DNA from 3 places in the Hydrogenophaga luteola genome. Region 3 is predicted to be linked to each of the others. Evidence: predicted binding sites of a transcription regulator. Region 3 holds the regulator's gene; each other region holds the start of a gene.
The links. Region 3 encodes sigma-54, which starts transcription at its own class of promoters, with help from an activator protein. Its sites were predicted from a motif close to TGGCANGNAANCTGCTTT; they were not measured.

Region 1 (4,965 bases), on a different contig from region 3:
AGCGAACACCTGAAAGCAGCGTACCCGCCACCCAAAAACACCCCACAACCAAAACGAACGAAACGACAAACCCAAATATATCTTCAGGGCGCGCAAGAAGCGCAAACTCTGCCATGTCCAACGCCTCCCGGATATTCATAAAATGAAACAATCCGGTCAGCCCAAGAACTATTTCCAATACCAAGCCGACAAAAAAAAGAAGCAGACCAGACCACCGGTATCCAAGCGCAAAGACGACAACGGCCGCCAGCAGCTCGAAGCCGAGAAAATAGCGCGTGTATCCGAAACGGAGTGCCACATACTGGAAAATGCCGTTCAAAAAGACGAGAGCAATGACCGCCAGCACGATCCTGAGCCAGCCTGTCTTATACCAAGCGGAACGGTTCAATAACGGGGATTGCAGGTTCATCAAAAAAACCCATCAAATGGCAGGATACCGACAATTTCTCCATCTCGACGCAAAACGGCCACCGCATCGTGTTTGGCACGAACGGGCAGAAAGCGCAAACCGCTTTGTTCTTCGTGAGTGTCAGTCAATGCAGACAGCTGCTCAGCAGCGGCCTTAGCCGCTGGATATCTGGACACCAGAACGTCCAGTGTCCGTCCGGCAGACACCGCTGCGGCTCGAGCCTCTTCATCGTACGGAACCCAGAACTTCGGGCGCTGACTGTTGTCGATTCCCTGGAGAATCGCAGCATTCAATGCATCGGAGCGCTCTTCCGGTGTACGCGATTTTCGCACTGCAAGCAGCATGGGCCCATTCATGGGCAGACGCTGAAACATGGGCAGGGCCTGAGGCAGCTCGTCTTCCACCACCTCTGCAAAAGAAACCACTCGAAAGCGATCAAATTCGAATGCAAGCGCGACTGGCCGCCCCAGGTACACCGCGTGAAGCCCATACGACAAGGCCAGTACCTGAAGGAGCGCAATGACCGCAAGATCCCGCTTGAGATGACGCCAGCCTTTTGAGCGGTCAAAAACGACAAATGTCAGAAGTGGCCCGAGCACGACATCCACCATCATGACAATCAGGAAGAGGTCTGTTCCCCCTGCCAACATACGGTAATCAGCCGGGTACCAGAAGCCGAATACGAGCACAGCCAACACCGAAGCCACGGATGCAGACAGCACCAGATGCACTCCTGCTGCCTTGGCTCTGGTGCCCAATGTATTGAGAAAACGCGAGTCAGTCATTCGCACACACAAGCAACAACAAGTCCAGTCCCCCAATCCTACGCGAACCTCACACTTCCCTGAAATTGTGCAACGACGATGCAGGCGTCATCGACATTCGGTAGGCGCAAACCGGGAGGGCAGCGCATTGGCGGGAATACTGATGGTCATTCCCCTGGCTGTAGCTACAGTATTTGCAGAAGATGCGCAGGCCCAGTCGACGGAACCGGTCTCGCCGGAATAGGTTGAAGACAGCACGGTGTCGAGCGCCACAAAATCACTGCCAACAGATACAAAAGGCTTGAGCATCATCACCGAATCATCAGGAATTGCACCGACGTTTTGACGATTGAAGGTAATCGATATTTCACCGGTTGTCGCATCAATCTGAACACCACTCACGTACTTACTCGTAAGCCCATTGCTTCCATTGGCCTCATTGTAGGAGCCAGCCACAGCCGCCAACTCAGTCTGTGTCAATGCAGCAGTGGCCACCGCCTGCTTAGCATCGGAAGCCAGTGAAAGCCCCTCGACAATGCGTGAACGGATGGTGTAGTCTTGGTATGCAGGTAGCGCAACAGCCGCCAAGATGCCAATGATCGCAACCACGATCATCAATTCAATCAGCGTGAATCCTCGATGGTAGTTGGAATTCATTTGCACCTCAAAGAATGTATTTTCGTGATTCCAAAATAAGCAGGTTGCATGCCAGGCGCTAAGACTTCTCCAAAGAGATACGTCATTCCATCCGCAAGCAGTTCATTAATCCCATTGACGCTCTCACACAATCGACAGGCTCAGTATCGACTTAACTCATCAGAAACTGACAAAAAAAGGGGCACCGCAGTGCCCCCTTGACATCAGTCAACCTGAGATCAATGTGCTTCTATCAGCGGCACTCGCTGGGCGCGAACTTGGCAGGCAGAGTACCCGCCGTGAGGCCGGTGGCCATGCCACGAGCCGTTGCCACGGTATTGGCAACCGATGCGCAGGCCCAATCGATGGCACCGGTCTCGCCGGAGTAGCCGGCACCCAATGCGGTATCGAGCGCCACGAAGTTGCTGGTGCCCACGGACATGAAGGGCTTCAGATTGAGTGTCGCGCCGTCGGGAATGGCACCCACGTTTTCCCGGTTGTAGGTCACCGTGATCTCACCCGTGGTGGCATCCATCCGCACGCTGGACACATACTTGCTGGTCGCGCCCGTGCTACCGCCTTGCGCGTTCCACGAAGTGGCCAGTGCTGTCAGCTCGGTCGCGGTGGTCGCGCTGGTGCCGATCTGAGTTTTTGCATCGGCGGCAACCGACAGACCTTCAGTGATACGGGCGCGGATCGTGTAGTCCTGATACGCCGGCAGCGCCACCGCAGCCAGGATACCGATGATGGCCACCACGATCATCAGTTCGATCAGGGTGAAACCTTTTTGCAGGGAACGCTTCATTGAAAAACTCCTTGGAGGGGGTTGTGGGTTGAGGACGGGTGTGTCATCGCATGGAGCGTGCCAACCCGATTTGCCCTGCTTTTTGCGTGCTTTTTCACGCACCGCCCCCGACCAGTGACGATTTGTGTCCTCTGTCGCCGGCAGTCACTGACAATTTTTGTCACCCGCCGTTCGCGGGACAAAATTTGTCAGAGGTCGAAGGTCTGCCCAGCGCTGAGCCAGCGGATGTCGTGGCGCACGTCATCGGCCCGGTTCGGCGCGTCGTCGAAGCGGCGAATCTCTTCCATGATCAGCCCGGTCTCGGCCGGCTTGGTGTGCGTGATGTAGATCGGGAAGCGGCGGCTGCGGTCGATCTGGTCCAGTTCGTCGGCCAGCGAGCTGGGCGCCAGGTGCAGGCTTCGCTGGGCCAGTTCGCGCTCGCGGTCGCTGAAGGCGGTCTCGATGATCAGCATGGCCACATCGATCCGGTTGACGCGCTGCCAGAACGCCGGGTTGCGCTCGGTGTCGCCGCTGAACACCCAGTGGCCGCTGGGGCTGTTCACCGCGTAACCCACCGCGGGCACGGTGTGCACCGCCGGCAGCACTTCGATGTCTTTGCCCCCCACGCACAGCAGCTCGCCCACGGTGATCGGCACGAAGCGCATCAGCGGGGTCTCGGCACTGGGAATGGTCGAAAAATCGGGCCAGATCAGGTTGTTGAAGATGTGCACCTTCAGCGCGGAGATCGTGCCTGGAAGGGCGTGCACCACCAGCGGCGCAGCGCCGGCCGCCAGCCGCCGCGCGGCCACCGCATCGAGCATCAGGGGCAGGCTGGCCACGTGGTCAAGGTGGGAGTGGGTGAGCAGCACATGGTCGACCCGCGCCATTTCGTCGAGGCTGAGGTCGCCCACCCCGGTGCCGGCGTCGACGAGCACGTCGTCATCGAGCAGGAAGGAGGTGGTCCGGCAGCCTTGCGAAATGGCGCCTGAGCAGCCCAGTACGCGTACCCTCATCAATGTTCCAGGAGTTGGTGGCCCGTTCGGGCGGTTTATTTGGTGTCGAACGCGGTGGAGCCGTCCCAGTCCGGGGGCGGAGGCTCGACCCGCATGGAGACTACCCGTTCGGCGTAGAGCCGGTAAAGGACTTTTTTGGCATTCTTCCGCTGCAGCTTCTCCAAATGAGCAAGGCAGCGGTCCCAGTTCTGTTGGCGCCAGGCCTTCAGGGCCTGCTCCCATTCTTTCAACTCGTCTGAAAGTTCCGGCGTCAGCTGATCAGCAGCGCACAGCGGCGTGTGGATGGCCACGGCCTGTGCCTTGCCCTTGACACGCACACGGTCGAGCTCCTGCCAGACAAAGTCGGGCGCCTGGCGGCGCGTGGATTCGCTGGCCACCACATCGACGCCGTACACACGGGTCAACCCCTCCAGCCGCGCTCCGAGGTTCACAGCGTCGCCGACCACTGTGTAGCTGCGCCGCACGTCCGAGCCCATGTCGCCCACGCACATGTCACCGGTGTTCAGGCCGATGCCCACGCCGATGTCGGGCAGATGTACCGCCGCGCGCTCGCGGTTGATGGCCGCGATCTCGGCCGCCATGTCCAGCGCAGTCAGCACGGCCAGTGCGGCGTGCCCCCGGGTTTCGACAGGGGCTCCCCAGAAGGCCATCACGCAATCGCCCATGTATTTGTCGATGGTGCCGCGGTGCTGGCGAATCACCCGTGTGAGTCGGCTGAACACGGTGTTGAGCAGCGCTTGCAGCCCCGTGGGCGGCATGGTTTCGGCGATGGCCGTGAAACCGCGCATGTCGCAGAACAGCACGGTCAGCTCCCGGGTGCTGGCTTCCATGCTGTAGCTGTCGGGGTCCCTGACCATCTCGTCCACCAGCTCCGGCGGGACGTAGGTGCCGAACAGTTGCGCCAGCTCCCGCTTGGCCCGGCTTTCCACCAGGTAGCCGTAGCTCATGTTGATGACGAAGGTAAGCCCAGCCATCACCAGGGTTCCGGCCATGGGAAGTGCCAGGCCGTGGCCCAGGTACAGCCAGGTGTTGAGCCCCGCCACGGCGGCGAATACCGCCAGACTCAAGCCTACGGCACCCGCTGCGCCCAATTGGGGCAGTCCGAACGCCAGCACCAGACCAGCCACCAGCAGCACGACCAGTTCATACCCCGCGGCGTAGTCGGGCCGGGCGATCATGCGCCCATCCATCAGCGCCGTCAGTACGTTGGCGTGGGTTTCGACACCGGGATAGGCCTCGCCCACGGGTGTGGCGCGCAGGTCCAGCAAACCGGGTGCGGTGGTGCCGAGCAGCACGATGCGATCCCGCAGGACCTCGGGCGCGACCCGGTTGGCCAGCACATCGGACGCCGAAACATAG
Region 2 (4,965 bases), on a different contig from region 3:
GGCGGCGGTCTCGGGTGTCGTGGCGCGGTGGTCGTTCATGCTCAACTCCTGTGAAGAAAAAACCAGAAAACGGAAACCGAAAAACAAAAACGGCGCCCATTCCAGGCCCCCCTGTCGGGGGCGAGAAATGGACGCCGTTGTCCTGAGTGTCCTGAGACGGTCGGGAGGGTGTGCCGCCATTGGCACGTCCCGTTGTCCATCCCTCAGCACGGACCGTGCCAGCTTGTGCTGGTTAGCTCCGGCTAAGGCGTAACTCTTTGAATTGGCTGCATTTTTCGAAGAACGCGGAGCAGGCTCCGTCGCTGGAAGGGGGCCGGGACGGCTTCAAACTGGTGCGCTGTTGTGGTGCGGCACAGCTTTTGTGCGCCGCAGCAGGGCGGCTCAGCGCAGACCCGGCGGCAGGATTTCGGCCATGGCCAGCACCGCCTGCGCCACGTCCACCAGGCGCCGGTTCTGGTTCATCGCCATCTGGCGCAGGGTCTTGTGCGCCTCGTGTTCGCTCAGCTGCCGGTGCGCCATCAGCAGGCCCTTGGCGCGCTCGACGATCTTGCGTTCGTTCAGGCTGGCGCGGACCATGTCCAGCTCGTCACCCATCTGCTGCAGGCGCAGCGCCTGCTCGTGCACCAGTTCGAGGATCGAGCGCTCCACCTGCGGGCCGTAGGCCTGCACCGGGTGCGCCAGGCTCACCGGCGGCGCGGGAACGGCGTGCCCCTCGTCGAAGAAGTCGCCGTGGTCCGGCAGGTCTTCGCCCAGCGACTCGGCGCGCTGCCACTTCTGGAAATCGGCCAGGTCGCGGGTGGCGGCCGCCAGGCGCTGGTGGCACAGGGCCTCCAGCTCGGCAGCCAGCGCGTCCTCTACCGTTTTCATGGTGTCCATGCGGGCGGTGCAGGCGTCGAACCAGATCTGGCTCAGGCCTGTGTCCAGTGGGCCGCCGGGCAGCGAGGTGGCGAGGATGCGGCGCAGCCGCTCCAGCGAGGCCTGCGTGTCGTGACGCTGCACGGCGGCCCAGGCCTCGCGAAGCGGCTCGCTGGCGAAGTCGGCGAACACCTGCAGGCAGCGCTCCTGCGAGTCGATCAGGTGCAGGAGGCGCTGCTGGCCGTCGGCCTGCGCGCAGCCCGCCGCAAACAGTGCCGATCCGGTGGCGCGCTCCTGGCCGGCGAACTCCTTGCCCTGGATGAAGTTGAACAGAGCCACCAGGCGGCGCGAGATGTCGGGGTCCGAGGCGCTGTCGGCGGCCTCGAACACAACGGCCAGCAGGCCGTTGATCAGCCGGATGTACCCGGCGGTGGCGCGGGCGGCGCTCCAAGCTTGTGTCTGCACGCGCTGGCGCAGCAACAGCAGGGCGTCCAGGCCCTGCAGCACGTAGGCGATGCGGCTGAACAGGCGGGCGCCGTTGCCGGCGCGCGGGGTCTCGGTGTCCAGGGTGTCGAAGGCGGCGCGCACCTCGGCCTGCAGCTCGTCGCAGCGCGCCACCTGCGCCAGGCGCTCATCGGCCCAGTACTGGCCCTGCGAGGCGAGATACAGGTTGGACAGGCCGCGCTCGCGCTGCAGCGCGTGGATGAAGCGGCCGGTGGCGTTGACCAGGGCACTGGTCAGCGCCAGCTGTTGCAGGCCGGCGATTTCGCAGCGCTTGGCGGCAATGAGGAAACAGAAGGCCGATTTCATGCCCTGGGGCGGCAGCAACATTCGTGCCGCCGAAGAATGGCCAGCGATCCGGCGCCGGGCCGCCCCAAGCCGGATCAGCCCCCCTGGGGGGCAGCGACCCGCGCAGCGGCGGAGCGTGGGGGGTTAAACGGCCTTCATGCCGTGCCGGCGCTTGAGGTCGGCGGTCTGCGGGCTGGACAGAAACGACAGGAACTTTTGTACGGCATCCGGCTGAGCGCTCACCGTGGCGCGCGCCGCCGAGAAGGTGGTGACGATCTGCACCGCCTCGGGCAGGCCGCCGATCACGTCGATGCCCGCCACGCCCGTCATCTCGCTGAGCTGCTGGAAACCCAGGGCGACCTCGCCCTTGGCAACCAGTGAACCCACCGAGGTGCCGGGCGGCGGCGTGACGATGCGTGGTGCGATCTGCTCGGCGATGCCCCAGCGCTCGAACAGCCTGGCCAGCTGCACACCGCTGGGGCCGGTGGAGTAGCCGAGCGTGGGCGCGGCGAGCACGGCGGCCTTGAGCGCGTCTTCGGTGGCGATGTCGGGCCGCGGGGCGCCGGCCGGCACGGCCACGGCCACGGCCGAATGCACCATGTCCACGCGGCTGTCACCGGCCACGTGGCCGCTGGCGGCCAGCTTTTCGATCGCGTCCGAGGCCAGGGCCACGATGTCGAAGGCCTCGCCGGCCACGACCCGCTTGGCCGCATCGACGCCGCCGACCGAGGTGACGGCGACCGCCACCTCCGGGTGCTGCGCCGAATACGCGGCCACCAGGTCGGCCAGCAGGGCCTTGGTGGCCATGGAAGAGATCAGGGTCAGGGACGTGGTCGGCATGGTGGCGGCGGGCGGGTTGACAGGGCCCGCCAGCGTATCAAAGCCGCTGCCGCCTGGCCCCTGGGGCGGCGTTCTTTCTGATATCAGGCCGCGGCATGGAGCTGCGCCAGCGGCGCCACCGCCACCGCCGCGGTCGGCACCAGCTGCGCACGCACCGACACCACCCCGCCGACCATGATCAGCGCCGGCGGCCGCACCTGGTGGCGCAGCGCCAGCGCGGGCAGCTCGGCCAGCGTGCCGGTGATGCAGCGTTCGTCGGGCAGGGTGGCTTTCTCGACCAGCGCGGCCGGCGTCTGCGGCGACAGGCCGTGGGAGATCAGCTGGCGGCAGATCTCGGGCAGGTTGTTCACGCCCATGTAGAGCACCACGGTCTGGCGCGGGCGCGCGAGCATGGCCCAGTCCATGTCCAGCCCCTGGCCGTCGCGCAGGTGGCCGGTGGCCAGCACCAGCGAGCACGCATGGTCGCGGTGCGTGAGCGGAATGCCGACCGACGCCGCGGCGCCCTGCGCGGCCGTGAGGCCCGGGACCACGGTGAACGGAATGCCTTCTGCGGCCAGCGCCTGGGCCTCTTCGCCGCCGCGGCCGAAGATGTAGCCGTCGCCGCCCTTGAGCCGCAGCAGCGGGCGCCCGCTGCGCGCCAGTTGCACCATCAATTCGATGATCGAGGCCTGCGGCAGGGTGTGGCGCGAGCTTTCCTTGCCCACATAGATGCGTTCCGCGTCGGGGCTCAGGTGTTCCAGCACCGCCGGGCTGACCAGGTGGTCGTAGAGCACCAGCCGCGCCGCCTGCAGCGCCTTCACCGCCTTCACCGTCAGCAGTTCCGGGTCGCCCGGGCCCGCACCCACCAGCGTGACCCTGCCCGGAGGCGCGTCGGAGCCGTCGGTGGCGGCAGGCCGCGCGGGGGTGATCAGGTTGACCAGGTTCATGGCTCGCTCCGTCGTGGGGTGGCGGCCCGGCTGCACCGCCAGACCGACCGTTGTTGTGAGGCCCATTGTTCGGACGCCGCGCGCGGCCGTCCTTGAACCAGTTCAAGGACAAGGCCTGCGCGCGGGCAGAGCATGTGCCTGCTCGCACCGGCCATGGACAGCAGCCAGGCGAGCGGGCACAGCGCCCTTGCAGGGACGGCCACTTCAAACGCTGATCCACGACGGAGAGAGAACACCATGAGATCCCGCACCACGATTCGCCTGACGATGCTGGCGATGGCGGCACTGATCGGCACCGGCGCGTTCGCGCAGGCGGCTGCAGACAAGAAGCTCAGCCCGGCGGAAGCCAACTACCAGGCCGGCGGCTCGCCGCTGGCCGGCGAGCCGATGTACCAGGCGACCAACCCCAAGGCGCCGCCCATGACGCAGGCCGAGTTCGACACCGCGCGCAAGATCTACTTCGAGCGCTGCGCCGGCTGCCACGGCGTGCTGCGCAAGGGCGCCACCGGCAAGCCGCTGACGCCCGACATCACCCAGCCCAAGGGCACGGACTACCTCAAGGTGTTCATCGCCTACGGCTCGCCGGCCGGCATGCCCAACTGGCAGACCAGCGGCGAGATGAGCGAGAAGGAAGTGGACCTGATGGCGCGCTACATCCAGCACGACGCGCCCACGCCACCCGAATTCAGCCTGGCCGACATGAAGGGCACCTGGAAGGTGATCGTCCCGCCCGAGAAGCGGCCGACGAAGAAGATGAACAACTTCAACATCACCAACATCTTCAGCACCACGCTGCGGGACACGGGTGAGGTGGCGCTGATCGACGGTGACACCAAGCAGATCATCAACATCGTCAAGACCGGCTACGCGGTGCACATCTCGCGCCTGTCGGCCTCGGGCCGCTACCTGTTCGTGATCGGCCGCGACGCCAAGATCAACATGATCGACCTGTGGATGGAGAAGCCCGACAACGTGGCCGAGATCCGCACCGGCCTGGAAGCGCGCTCGGTCGAGACCAGCAAGTTCAAGGGCTTTGAAGACAAGTACGCGATCGCCGGCACCTACTGGCCGCCGCAGTTCGTCATCATGAACGGCGACACGCTGGAGCCGCTGAAGATCGTCTCCACCCGCGGCAACACCGTGGACAAGCAGGAGTACCACCCCGAGCCGCGCGTGGCCTCCATCGTGGGCAGCCACTACAAGCCCGAGTTCGTGGTGAACGTGAAGGAAACCGGCCAGACCCTGCTGGTGGACTACTCCAACATCGACGCGCTCAAGGTCACCACCATCGGCACCGCGCGCTTCCTGCACGACGGCGGCCTGGACTCGTCCAAGCGCTACTTCATGGTGGCGGCCAACAACAGCAACAAGATCGCTGCGGTGGACCTGAAGGAAGGCAAGCTGACCCAGCTGATCGACGTGGGCAAGATTCCGCACCCGGGTCGCGGCGCCAACTTCAACCACCCGAAGTACGGCCCCGTGTGGTCCACCGGCCACCTGGGTGACGAGACCATCTCGCTGATCGGCACCGACCCGGTCAAGCACCCCAAGAACG
Region 3 (4,965 bases):
ACTGGCCCAGCGCGTGGCCTTCAAGGAAGGCACCGACTTCCAGCGCCTGGCCAAGCCAGCACCGACCGAGAGCCCGGCGGGGCAGGTCGAGGTGGTCGAGTTCTTTGCCTACAGCTGCATCCACTGCTACAACTTCGAGCCAGTCTTCGGCGAGTGGATCAAGCGCAAGCCGGCCCACGTCACGGTGCGCCGCATGCCGGTGGCCTTCAACCAGAACTTCGTGCCGATGCAGCGCCTGTACTTCACGCTGGAGGCCATGAACCTGGTGGACACGCTGCACGTCAAGGTGTTCAAGGCCATCCATGAAGAGCGCCTGCCTCTGACAACGACACCCGCCATCACCGCCTGGATCGAAAAGCAGGGCGTGAACCGCGAGCAGTTTCTGGGCATCTTCAACGGTCAGGCCGCCGAGCTGTCCAAGAAGGCCGTCGGTCTGCAGGACGCCTACCAGGTAGAAGGCACGCCCGCCCTGGGCATCGCCGGCAAGTTCTATGTGGGTGGACAGGGGCCGCGCACTCTGCTGGTGGCCGACTCGCTGATCGCCGAGGCCCGCAAAGGCTGACCGGTTTCTGTCACTTCTCTTCTTGAAGCCCGCCTGTGCGGGCTTCCTGCTTTCATGGCGGGAACAATGTGCCGCCGCTGCCGCGAAACGGCTTGGGCACCGCTACAATGAATGCAAGATTTGTGCCCTCATACGCCATGCACCTACACGCACCAACCCCCCGTTCCATCGCCCGGATGTTGGCCGTCATTGGCCTGACGCTGCCCCTGCTGGCGCAGGCCGAAAAGGCCGACAAGGACAAGCCCATGAACGTGGAGGCCGATGCGCTGCGTTACGAAGAGGCGCGCCAGACCAGCGTGTTCACCGGCAATGTGCTGATCACCAAGGGCACCATCCTGATGCGTGGTGCCAAACTGGACGTGCGCCAGGACCCGCAGGGCAACCAGTACGGTCTGCTGCTGGGAACGCCCGAGAAGGCCGGCTTCTTCCGCCAGAAACGGGAAGGTCTGGACGAGTGGATTGAGGGCGAAGGCGACCGCATCGAATACGACAGCAAGGCTCAGACGGTGCTGTTCACCGGCCGCGCGGTGCTGCGCCGCTACCGCGGCACCCTGCTCAACGACGTGAGCGAAGGCACCGAGATCCTCTACAACAGCCTGACCGAGGTGTTCACGGTCAAGGGTGGCGACACCAGCAAGACGGCAGCCAATCCCACCGGCCGCGTGCGCGCCATGCTCACGCCGATCCCGGAAGAGGAGAAGAACGGTCCCGCCGCTCCAGCGACCGATCCGGCGAAGCTGCGCCCCAGCGGCAAGATCACCGAGCCCAAGAAGTGACGGAGACCGTCGCCAGCGCCAGCCCTTCGGGCGACATGGTGTCGCACAGCCGTCTGGAGGTCAGAGGGCTCAAGAAGTCCTATGGCAGCCGCAAGGTGGTCAAGGACGTATCCCTGTCGGTGGACAAGGGCGAGGTGGTCGGTCTGCTCGGTCCCAACGGTGCCGGCAAAACCACCTCGTTCTACATGATCGTCGGCCTGCTGCGGGCCGATGGTGGCGAAATCCTGCTGGACGACCACCGCATCGAATCCCTGCCCATCCACCGGCGCGCCCGGCTGGGCCTGGGCTACCTGCCGCAGGAAGCATCAATCTTCCGAAAGCTGACGGTGGCGCAGAACGTGCGCGCGGTGCTGGAGCTGCAGCAGGACGCCAACGGCCAGCCGCTGTCCGCGCGCGAGATCGACGCCCGCCTGGACGAGCTGCTCAAGGAGCTGCGCGTCGACCACCTGCGCGATTCGCCCGCGCCCGCCCTCTCGGGCGGTGAGCGCCGGCGCGTGGAGATCGCCCGCGCGCTGGCCACCCGCCCGCGGTTCATCCTGCTGGACGAGCCTTTCGCCGGCATCGACCCGATCGCGGTGCTGGAAATCCAGCACATCATCAGCTTCCTCAAGTCGCGCGGCATCGGTGTGCTGATCACCGACCACAACGTGCGCGAAACCCTGGGCATCTGTGACCACGCCTACATCATCAGTGACGGTCATGTGCTGGCCAGCGGGACCACCGCCGAAATCATTGAAAACGCCGAGGTGCGCCGCGTCTACCTCGGCGAGAACTTCCGCATGTGACGGGATGAGCGGATGAAGCAAGGTCTGTCGCTGCGGGTGTCGCAGCACCTCGCGCTGACGCCACAACTGCAGCAGTCGATCCGGCTGCTGCAGCTGTCCACGCTGGAGATGGCCCAGGAGGTCGAGCAGATGCTCGACGAGAACCCGTTCCTGGAACGTGGCGAGGAGCTGGCCGATCGCGAGGATTTCGGCGTTCAGACGGCGGACGCGCCGGTGGTGGCCGGCGAGCAACTGGAAGAAGCGGCGCAGCCGGTGGTTGAGCCGCGCAGCGCCGAGCCGGACACCCGCACCGCCCCGGCCGACAGCGCGGACAGCACCGGCGACGACGTCGAGAGCCGGCTGGACGGTGCGACCCCGGTCGAAGAGAGCTGGGAAGGCGACGGCACGGTCGAGATGGCGCCCGACGACAGCGAGTGGGGGGGCGAAGCGCCTGCGCGCAACAGCGGCTCCGGCAGCGAAGACGACGACACCGCCACCGCCGCCGACCTGGCCCGTGTGCCGGTCAGCCTGCAGGACCAGCTGCACGACCAGGCGCGCTGCCTGCGCCTCTCGGACGAGGACAGCGCGGCGCTGTACTTCCTGATCGAGTCGCTCAACGACGATGGCTATCTGGAGGACAGCCTGCACGAGCTGGCCCGCGCCTGCTGGCGGCTGACCGCCGGCCGGCCCGCCGATGAGGAACCGCGCTTCGACGAGGTCGAGGCGATCGAGCGGCGCCTGGGCATCGCCCTGCAGTGGCTGCAGCAGATGGAGCCCACGGGCGTGGGCGCGCGCGACCTGGGGGAGTGCCTGCGGCTGCAGATCATGGACCTGCGCAACACGCCGGCGGCCCGTGCGGCGCTGGCGATCTGCGAGCAGCCGCTGGAGCTGATGGCCAAGCGCGACATCAAGCGCCTGTGTGCGGCCACCGGGCACGACGACGAGACCGTGCGTGCGGCGCTGACGCTGATCGCGCGGCTCGAGCCCAAGCCGGGGCGCCGCTTCGTCGACGTCGAGCGCAACGTGGTGGTGCCCGACGTGATCGTCACCCGCGCCGGTCGCGGCTTCAAGGTCTCGCTCAACGCCGAGGTGATGCCGCGCCTGCGCGTGCACGACGTTTACGCCAACGCCCTGCGGGGGCGGCGCGAGGCCGGCGGCGAAGCCGGCCACGCGGCCATGCAGCAACGGCTGCAGGAAGCGCGCTGGTTCATCAAGAACATCCAGCAGCGCTTTGACACCATCCTGCGTGTGTCCTCGGCCATCGTCGAGCGCCAGCGCAACTTCTTCATGCACGGCGAGCTCGCCATGCGCCCGCTGGTGCTGCGCGAGATCGCTGACGAGCTGGGTTTGCACGAGTCCACGATCAGCCGCGTGACCACGGCCAAGTACATGGCCACGCCGTTCGGCACCTACGAACTGAAGTACTTCTTCGGCTCCAGCCTGGGCACCGAGACCGGCGGCAATGCGTCGAGCACCGCGGTGCGTGCGCTGCTCAAGCAGTTCATTGCCTCCGAAGAGCCGTCCAAACCGCTGTCGGACAACCAGCTCTCGGACCTGCTCAAGGAGCAGGGCATCGAGTGCGCGCGCCGCACGGTCGCGAAATACCGCGAGGCGCTGCGCATCGCGCCCGCGAACCTGAGAAAAGCGCTTTGAACTCCCTTTCCCTGTTCCTTCCTTGCGCCGCAGGGGTGGAAGACTACCTCGCGGCCGAGGTCACCCGCATCACCGGCGAGACCGCTGTGCAGAAGTCGCGCGCTGGCGTGGCGCTGCAGTCCTCGTGGCGCGACGCGCTCAAACTCAACCTGCACAGCCGGCTCGCCCAGCGTGTGCTGGTGCAGCTCTGGCACGGCGGCTACCGCAGCGAGAACGACCTCTATGCCGCGGCCAGCGAGGTCGCGTGGGAGATCTGGTTCACCCCGCAGCAGACCATCAAGGTCGAGGTCACGGCCCAGCACAGCCCGCTCAAGAGCCTGAACTTCGCGGCGCTCAAGATCAAGGACGCGGTCTGCGACCGCTTCCGCGACAAACGCGGCGAACGCCCCAGCGTCAACACCACCTGGCCCGATGTGCGACTCTACGCCCACCTGACCACCGACACGGTGAGCCTCTACATCGACACCTCGGGCGAGCCTCTGTTCAAGCGCGGCTGGCGCGAGGACAAGGGTGATGCGCCGCTGAAGGAAACGCTGGCCGCGGCCATGATCGCCGCCACCGGCTGGAATGGCGCCGAAGCCGAGTCGCTGGACGACATCGTGCCGCTGTACGACCCCTGCTGCGGCAGCGGCACGGTGGCCATCGAGGCGGCGCAGATCGCGCTGCGCGTGGCGCCCGGCCTGCAGCGGCGTTTCGCCTTCGAGAAGCTGCTGCCGTTCCAGCCGCACGTCTGGCACGCGCTCAAGGACGAGGCCGCCAAGCAGCGCCGCGATTGGCCCGCCGGACGCAAGCCCATCGTGTTCGGCAGCGACGTGGCCTTCCGCATGGTCGACTTCGCGCAACGCAACGCCGAGCGCGCGGGCGTGGCCTTTGCGATGGAACTGCGCGGCGGCGACGCGCTGCAGCGCATGCCGCCCACCGACAAGCCGGGTGTGATGCTGCTGAACCCGCCCTATGGCGAGCGCATTGCGGCGGCTGGCGTGGCGGGGCAGAGCGCCCAGGTGCGCGCGGCCGAACGCGGCGCGCGCGCGCCCCGCACCTTCACCGTGGGCGCCAAGGCCGCGCCCGAACCAGGCCTGGGCCGCGAGAGCGTCCAGATGGCCGATGGCAGCGACGGCAGCGACTTCTTCCAGCGCCTGGCGGCGCATTGGAAGAGCCATTACGCGGGCTGGAGCGCCTGGCTGCTCACGCCCGACCTCAAGCTGCCCGG

Region 1: the regulator sigma-54 is predicted to act here: its motif matches at 1,867-1,884, upstream of ACFOPI_RS00430 (pilin).
Region 2: the regulator sigma-54 is predicted to act here: its motif matches at 1,677-1,694, upstream of ACFOPI_RS05355 (nitrate- and nitrite sensing domain-containing protein).

Annotation. Positions count from the first base shown of each region.
Region 1 is NZ_JBHRXX010000001.1:94,584-99,548, forward strand. It holds gene ACFOPI_RS00420 (sulfatase-like hydrolase/transferase) at 1-409, opposite strand, end outside; gene tfpZ (TfpX/TfpZ family type IV pilin accessory protein) at 409-1,194, opposite strand; gene ACFOPI_RS00430 (pilin) at 1,282-1,830, opposite strand; gene ACFOPI_RS00435 (pilin) at 2,063-2,614, opposite strand; gene ACFOPI_RS00440 (3',5'-cyclic-nucleotide phosphodiesterase) at 2,803-3,606, opposite strand; gene ACFOPI_RS00445 (CHASE2 domain-containing protein) at 3,642-4,965, opposite strand, start outside.
Region 2 is NZ_JBHRXX010000002.1:331,654-336,618, forward strand. It holds gene ACFOPI_RS05350 (CmpA/NrtA family ABC transporter substrate-binding protein) at 1-39, opposite strand, end outside; gene ACFOPI_RS05355 (nitrate- and nitrite sensing domain-containing protein) at 382-1,665, opposite strand; gene ACFOPI_RS05360 (substrate-binding domain-containing protein) at 1,789-2,484, opposite strand; gene cobA (uroporphyrinogen-III C-methyltransferase) at 2,568-3,410, opposite strand; gene ACFOPI_RS05370 (cytochrome D1 domain-containing protein) at 3,678-4,965, shown strand, end outside.
Region 3 is NZ_JBHRXX010000004.1:160,586-165,550, forward strand. It holds gene ACFOPI_RS09920 (thiol:disulfide interchange protein DsbA/DsbL) at 1-562, shown strand, start outside; gene lptA (lipopolysaccharide transport periplasmic protein LptA) at 739-1,338, shown strand; gene lptB (LPS export ABC transporter ATP-binding protein) at 1,374-2,123, shown strand; gene ACFOPI_RS09935 (RNA polymerase factor sigma-54) at 2,136-3,755, shown strand; gene ACFOPI_RS09940 (THUMP domain-containing class I SAM-dependent RNA methyltransferase) at 3,752-4,965, shown strand, end outside.